3 regions of the Bradyrhizobium japonicum USDA 6 genome follow, and region 3 is predicted to be linked to each of the others. Evidence: predicted binding sites of a transcription regulator. Region 3 holds the regulator's gene; each other region holds the start of a gene.

Region 1 (2,263 bases), 1.2 Mb from region 3:
GGCGATCATCTTGCCGATGGCGGCATCGCCGTTGGCCGAGATGGTGCCGACCTGGGCGACCTCGGAGGAGGCGGCGACCGGCTTGGCGCGTTTCTCGATGTCCTTGATCACCGCCGTAACCGCGGTGTCGATGCCGCGCTTGAGGTCCATCGGGTTCATGCCGGCGGCAACCGCCTTGGCGCCTTCGCGCACGATGGCCTGGGCCAGCACGGTCGCCGTGGTGGTGCCGTCGCCAGCGGTGTCGTTGGTCTTGGAGGCGACTTCGCGCAGCATCTGCGCGCCCATGTTCTCGAACTTGTCCTCGAGCTCGATCTCCTTGGCGACGGTGACGCCGTCCTTGGTGATGCGGGGTGCGCCGAAGCTCTTCTCGATGACGACGTTGCGGCCCTTCGGACCGAGCGTCACCTTGACGGCGTTGGCGAGAATGTCGACGCCGCGCAGCATGCGTTCGCGCGCGTCTCCGGAAAACTTGACGTCTTTGGCAGCCATTTCTTCAATCCCTCGTGTTTCGTGACGTGTCTGCCGCTTGCGGAATGACCGAATGCCCGGATCGCGCGATCCGGGCATGACATTCAGCGGCTGTTCAGGCTGACGGCCTTAGGCCATGACACCCATGATGTCCGACTCCTTCATGATCAGGAGCTCTTCGTTGTCGATCTTGACCTCGGTGCCCGACCACTTGCCGAACAGCACGCGGTCGCCGACCTTGAGGTCGATCGGGATCAGCTTGCCGGCCTCGTCGCGGCCGCCGGGGCCGACGGCGACGACCTCGCCCTGGGACGGCTTTTCCTTGGCGGTGTCCGGAATGATGATGCCGCCCTTGGTCTTTTCCTCGGCGTCGATACGTTTGACCACGACACGGTCATGCAGCGGACGAAATTTGGATTTAGCCATGACGTTTCCCTTTGGAGGCTCGCTTCGGAAGGAATGGAAGTGGGTAGGGGCGGCGTCCGTCCACCCTCTTGCCGAGGATCGAACGGCGCGCTTAGCAATCGGGCTTTCCGAGTGCTAATAGTGCGCCCGGAAATATGGCTTGGCCGCGATCCTGTCAAGCAAGGGTGGTTAAGCGATTGGTGAGGCGGATATAGGATCGTGTCTAGAGAAACTTATTGGTCGCGCTGGCGTATAAAGGACGTCATTGCTCCGACAGCGGTTTTGCGCTTGGCTGCGGCAGGGATGCGGTCGGGGTCTTGTTTGGGGGACGGTTTGCTCGGGGGAATGTCATGATCAGTTCAGCTCACGCACGCACGGTTGCCAATCTGGTGGCCGCCTCCTGCCTGGCGCTGCTGCTTGGCGCCTGCGGCGGCGGTATGAGCCTGCCGTCCTTCTCGTCGTCGCCGCCGCCCGAGGCCGAGCCCGGCGCGGGTCCGGAAATGCCGGCGAGCATCCGCGCCGACGAGATCGTCGGCCGCTGGGGTCTCGCCTCGTTCCAGAACCCGGCCGACCGCGCCCGCACCGAGGCCGCGGCCCGGGCGCAGTGCAAGAACCCCTACGTGATCACCGCCGGTTCCTCCGGCGGCGTGATCATGCATCTCGCCGACCAGGCGACGCCGCAGGAGCTGCGGCTGAAGGGCTCGCCCAGCGGCAAGAATTACATCGGCCCGGCGGGTCCCACCCCCGGCGAGCAGGACCGCGAGATCGTCTCCTTCGACGGCCGCGTCCTGATCACCCGCTTCATCGACAAGGACGCCGCCACCCGCTACGGCAACATGGTCTACGTCCGCTGCGCGCCGAGGGCGTGATGATCTGACTTCCCCTCTCCCCTTGCGGGAGAGGGTGGCTCGCCGCGAAGCGGCGAGACGGGTGAGGGGTCTCTCTCCCCGAGTCCAACTCTCATTTGAATTCGCGGAAGCAACCCCTCATCCGGCGCTTCGCGCCACCTTCTCCCGCACGGGGAGAAGGAAGAAAGATCGCAGCAGCAACTCCAAAAACAAAAACGCCGGCTCCAGGGCCGGCGTTTTGTTTTTCTCTCTGCCGCGCCCGATCAGTCGAACAGCGCGTCGATGTCGTCCTGCGAGGCGTGGCCGACGTCGCCGGCGAGCTTGGGGCCGTTGAGGAGCTTTTCGTCCTCGCTGCGGGTGTCGGCCGGCGCGGGCACATGGGCCTTGATCGCGTCGACGCCGCCCCAGATCTCCATCATCGCATTGATGTGCTGCTCGATGAACTTCATCGTGGTCATGACCTTGCTGATGCGCTGGCCGGTCAGGTCCTGGAAGTTGCAGGCTTCGAAGATAGAGATGACGCGTTCCTGGATGTCGTCGGC
Region 2 (2,263 bases), 3.6 Mb from region 3:
AGGATGTAGGCGTCGTCCATCTCAACGCGCATCTTGTCGGCGTTGGTGACGAAGTAGGGCGAGATGTAGCCGCGGTCGAACTGCATGCCCTCGACGACGTCGAGCTCGGTCTCCAGCGACTTGGCTTCCTCGACGGTGATGACACCCTCGTTGCCGACCTTCTTCATGGCGTCGGCGAGGAACTTGCCGATCTCCGCGTCGCCGTTGGCCGAGATGGTGCCGACCTGGGCGATCTCGTCGTTCGAGGTGACTTTCTTGGAGTTCTTGACGAGGTCCGCAACGACGGCTTCGACCGCGAGGTCGATACCGCGCTTGAGGTCCATCGGGTTCATGCCGGCGGCAACCGACTTGGCGCCTTCGCGCACGATCGCCTGGGCCAGCACGGTGGCGGTGGTGGTGCCGTCGCCGGCCGCGTCAGCGGACTTCGAAGCGACTTCGCGCACCATCTGTGCGCCCATGTTCTCGAACTTGTCCTCGAGCTCGATCTCCTTGGCGACGGTGACGCCGTCCTTGGTGATGCGGGGAGCGCCGAACGACTTGTCGAGCACGACGTTGCGGCCCTTCGGACCGAGCGTGACCTTCACCGCGTTGGCGAGGATGTCGACGCCGCGAAGCATCTTGTCGCGCGCATCGACGGAGAATTTGACTTCTTTAGCTGCCATCTGGATTTTTCCTTGAGGGGTGTGGCTGGGTGAGAGAGGGGGCTCTTAGGCCGCCTTCTTCTTGGAAGCGGGGACGTCGAGGACGCCCATGATGTCGCTTTCCTTCATGATCAGCAGATCGACGCCGTCGATCTTGACTTCAGTGCCGGACCACTTGCCGAACAGCACGCGGTCGCCGACCTTCAGGTCGATCGGGATCAGCTTGCCGGCTTCGTCGCGGCCACCGGGACCAACGGCGACGACTTCGCCCTGGGAGGGCTTTTCCTTGGCAGTGTCGGGAATGATGATGCCGCCAGCGGTCTTCTCTTCTGCGTCGATGCGCTTGACCACGACGCGGTCGTGAAGCGGACGGAATTTCATGCAGTCCTCCTAAGTATTTGCACGAGTTGGGAATTTTTGGTCGTTAGCAGTCTGTGCCCGCGAGTGCTAGCACAGGCGAGGCTGAAATAGGACAGGAATTTTGCGGGGGCAAGGGCTTCTAGCAGAAAAATCGGCACTCTGAAGGCCCGGGTGCCAAAATCTCTTTACCATCGTTAACCGGCCTTGGAGGCCCCTTCGAAGCCCCTCGGATGACCGTATTAGCACGGAGCCGCCTCTGCTGCTAAAGCATTGAATTTCAACAACTTGTTAAACTTTTAGGCTTGAGATGAATTGTCAGTTTGCGTCACATATCTCTCATGTGAGCGCATCAGTTCCGGGTGGCTCGTAAGGCGCACACCGACCAAGCCGCCCCTTGAATGCGCTCCTGCAAAGGAGGTTGGCATGGGCTTGCGGAGTGGGGGCGTTTCCGAGGATTTCCGGAAACAGCTTTTGGGTTACGGGCTGACGACGGCGCAAATTCTCTATCGGATGCCCGATCATCCCTCGCTTCTCCAGACCTACGTCTGGCAGAACTACGACATGTTTCCGAAATTTCCGGCGCTGAAGGATTTCCTGGCGTTCTGGCAGGAGAAGCTCGACGGTCCGCTCCATTCGGTCACCGTCGCGCATTCCAAGCTGATCAAGCCGGCCGAGCTGCGCGCCGTGGATGGCGTGTTCCGGCTGCATTGAACGGCACGCTGGCATCGTAGGGCGGGCAAAGGCGCGCTTGCGCGCCGTGCCCACCGTCTCTCCGCGATTGCGTCTGGCAATGGTGGGCACGCTTTCGCTTTGCCCACCCTACGATATCTCGTTCTGTGCTAGCTTCCTCCCATAACAACAGGGAGGCGGCCCATGGCCAAGAAAGCAAAATCGCGCAGCGCGACCCAGGCCGCGGTGAAGAAGCGGAGCGGAGCCAAGGCCGCGGCACGATCCTCGGCGCGCAAGGCGGTGAAGGCGAAGGCGCGCACGACACCGGCAAAGGCCGCTCCGAAAAAATCCGCGCGTCCCAAGCAGCGCATCGCCATCAGCCATCACCGCGAGGAAGACTTCAAGGCCGACGGCCTGCGCGCCTACGCCAAGTACCGCGACCTCGGCATTGCCGAAGCCAGCCACGGTCTCGCGCAAGCCCACGTGATCCGCCTGCAAGGCCCCTGCGATCCGAACGAAGTGTCGAAGCTGCACTTCCACGACGTCGAATTCCAGATGGTCTACGTGCTCAAGGGCTGGGTGAAGACCTACAT
Region 3 (2,263 bases):
CCGAATCCTCGGCATAGTCGAGGTCGAGCACGGGCGTGCCGTTGTAGATGCCGCAGGAGATCGCGGCGACGTTGTCGCGCAGCACCTTGGCCTTGATCATGTTGCGCGCCTTCATCCAGTTGATGCAATCGGCGAGCGCGACCCAGGCACCGGTGATCGAGGCCGTGCGCGTGCCGCCGTCGGCCTGGAGCACGTCGCAATCGACCGTGATCTGGCGCTCACCGAGCGCTTCGAGATCGACGATGGTGCGAAGCGAGCGGCCGATCAGGCGCTGAATCTCGACGGTGCGGCCGCTTTGCTTGCCGGCGGAGGCCTCGCGGCGGGTGCGTTCGGAGGTCGCGCGCGGCAGCATGCCGTACTCGGCGGTGACCCAGCCGCGGCCCTGGCCCTTCAGCCACGGCGGCAGGCGGTCTTCCAGCGTGGCGGTGACCAGCACATGGGTGTCGCCGAATTTCACCAGGCAGGAGCCTTCCGCATATTTGACCACGCCGCGCTCCAGCGTCACGGGGCGCAATTCGTCGGGCGCACGGCGGCTTGGCCGCATGGGAAATCCTCCAAAACTCTCGGAAAAGGGCTATTCGCGGTGCTTGTAGGTGGGGTGAGGGTGGGCGGCAAGGCTTTTTCACCCCGGGTTTTCCACCCCGCAAAGGCCACGCTTGTCAGAACCCTCCGGGATGGACAAATTATAAGCGTCTGAGAGGAGTTACCGTCCGTGGCCCATCACGATCCGATCCATCTGATCGCGCCGCGCGCAGGCCTCGCCCAGCTCAACGAGCGTTCCCGCGACATCTTTCGTCAAATTGTCGAAAGCTATCTCGCGACCGGCGAGCCGGTCGGCTCGCGCAATATTTCGCGGCTGATCGCGATGCCGCTGTCGCCGGCCTCGGTTCGAAATGTCATGGCCGACCTGGAACAGCTCGGCCTGATCTATGCGCCCCACACCTCCGCCGGCCGCTTGCCGACGGAACTCGGCCTGCGCTTCTTCGTCGATGCCCTGATGCAGGTCGGCGACCTCAATGACGCCGAGCGGCAGTCGATCCAGAGCCAGCTCACCTCCGTTGGTCAGGCGCAGTCGGTCGAGGCGGCGCTGGACCAGGCGCTGACGCGGCTGTCCGGTCTCACCCGCGCCGCAGCGGTCGTGCTGACCCCGAAATCCAATGCGCGGCTGAAACACATCGAATTCGTCCGGCTGGAACCCGAGAAGGCGCTGGTGATCCTGGTCGGCGAGGACGGTCAGGTCGAAAACCGCGTGCTGTCGCTGCCGCCGGGAGTTCCCTCCTCGGCGCTCACGGAAGCCGGTAATTTCCTCAATGCGCGGATCCGTGGCCGCACGCTGGCAGAGGCGCGGCTCGAGCTCGAAACCGCGCTCGGCGAAGCCCGTGCCGAGCTCGACCAGCTGACGCAAAAGGTGATTTCGGCCGGCATTGCGAGCTGGTCCGGCGGCGAGAACGAGGACCGCCAGCTCATCGTTCGCGGCCACGCCAATCTGCTCGAGGATCTGCACGCGCTGGAGGATCTGGAGCGTGTTCGCCTGCTGTTCGACGATCTCGAGACCAAGCGTGGCGTGATCGACCTTCTGGGGCGCGCCGAGACCGCCGAGGGCGTGCGGATCTTCATCGGCTCGGAGAACAAACTGTTTTCCTTGTCAGGCTCCTCCACCATCATCTCGCCCTATCGGGATGCCGCCGGCCACATCGTCGGCGTTTTGGGTGTGATCGGGCCGACGCGGCTGAATTATGCCCGCGTGATCCCGACCGTGGACTACGCCGCGCGCATCGTCAGTCGCCTCCTGGGGGGCTGACCGGCGTTTCCTCCGATCACGGGCGCTTGATTTTCGTCAGCTTAGGCACGATATCCGGGCCAACAATCCCTTGAGACGAGTTCGAGAAGAGAGCCGATGACCGATCGAGACCGGCAGCCCGACGACACGACCCCGCCGACCGACGAGCCCGTGGTGTCAAAACCCTACATCATGCCCGACGATCCGGAGCCCGGCTCGGTCGAGCTGTTGCAGAAAGAAGTCGCCGAGGCGCGTGACCGCATGCTGCGGACGCTGGCCGAGATGGAAAATCTGCGCAAGCGCACCACCAAGGAAGTCGCCGACGCCCGGCTCTACGGCATCACCGGCTTTGCCCGCGACGTGCTCGACATCGCCGACAATCTCCAGCGTGCGCTCGATGCCGTTCCGGCCGAGGCCCGTGCCGCGGCCGATCCCGGCCTAACCTCGCTGATCGAGGGCGTCGAGCTTACCGAGCGCTCGCTG

What was found. The regulator HrcA, encoded in region 3, represses chaperone genes, less so after heat shock. The targets are predictions, from matches to a motif close to GTTAGCACTCNCNNNNNGNGAGTGCTAAC.
Region 1: the regulator HrcA is predicted to act here: its motif matches at 985-1,013, upstream of BJ6T_RS08575 (co-chaperone GroES).
Region 2: the regulator HrcA is predicted to act here: its motif matches at 1,065-1,093, upstream of BJ6T_RS19795 (co-chaperone GroES).

The regions. Positions count from the first base shown of each region.
Region 1 is NC_017249.1:1,840,983-1,843,245, forward strand. Features, by position in the region: gene groL (chaperonin GroEL) at 1-489, opposite strand, end outside; gene BJ6T_RS08575 (co-chaperone GroES) at 598-894, opposite strand; gene BJ6T_RS08580 (hypothetical protein) at 1,224-1,742, shown strand; gene BJ6T_RS08585 (protein phosphatase CheZ) at 1,985-2,263, opposite strand, start outside.
Region 2 is NC_017249.1:4,238,290-4,240,552, forward strand. Features, by position in the region: gene groL (chaperonin GroEL) at 1-662, opposite strand, end outside; gene BJ6T_RS19795 (co-chaperone GroES) at 708-1,022, opposite strand; gene BJ6T_RS19800 (usg protein) at 1,425-1,712, shown strand; gene BJ6T_RS19805 (cupin domain-containing protein) at 1,875-2,263, shown strand, end outside.
Region 3 is NC_017249.1:662,702-664,964, forward strand. Features, by position in the region: gene rph (ribonuclease PH) at 1-544, opposite strand, end outside; gene hrcA (heat-inducible transcriptional repressor HrcA) at 713-1,801, shown strand; gene grpE (nucleotide exchange factor GrpE) at 1,898-2,263, shown strand, end outside.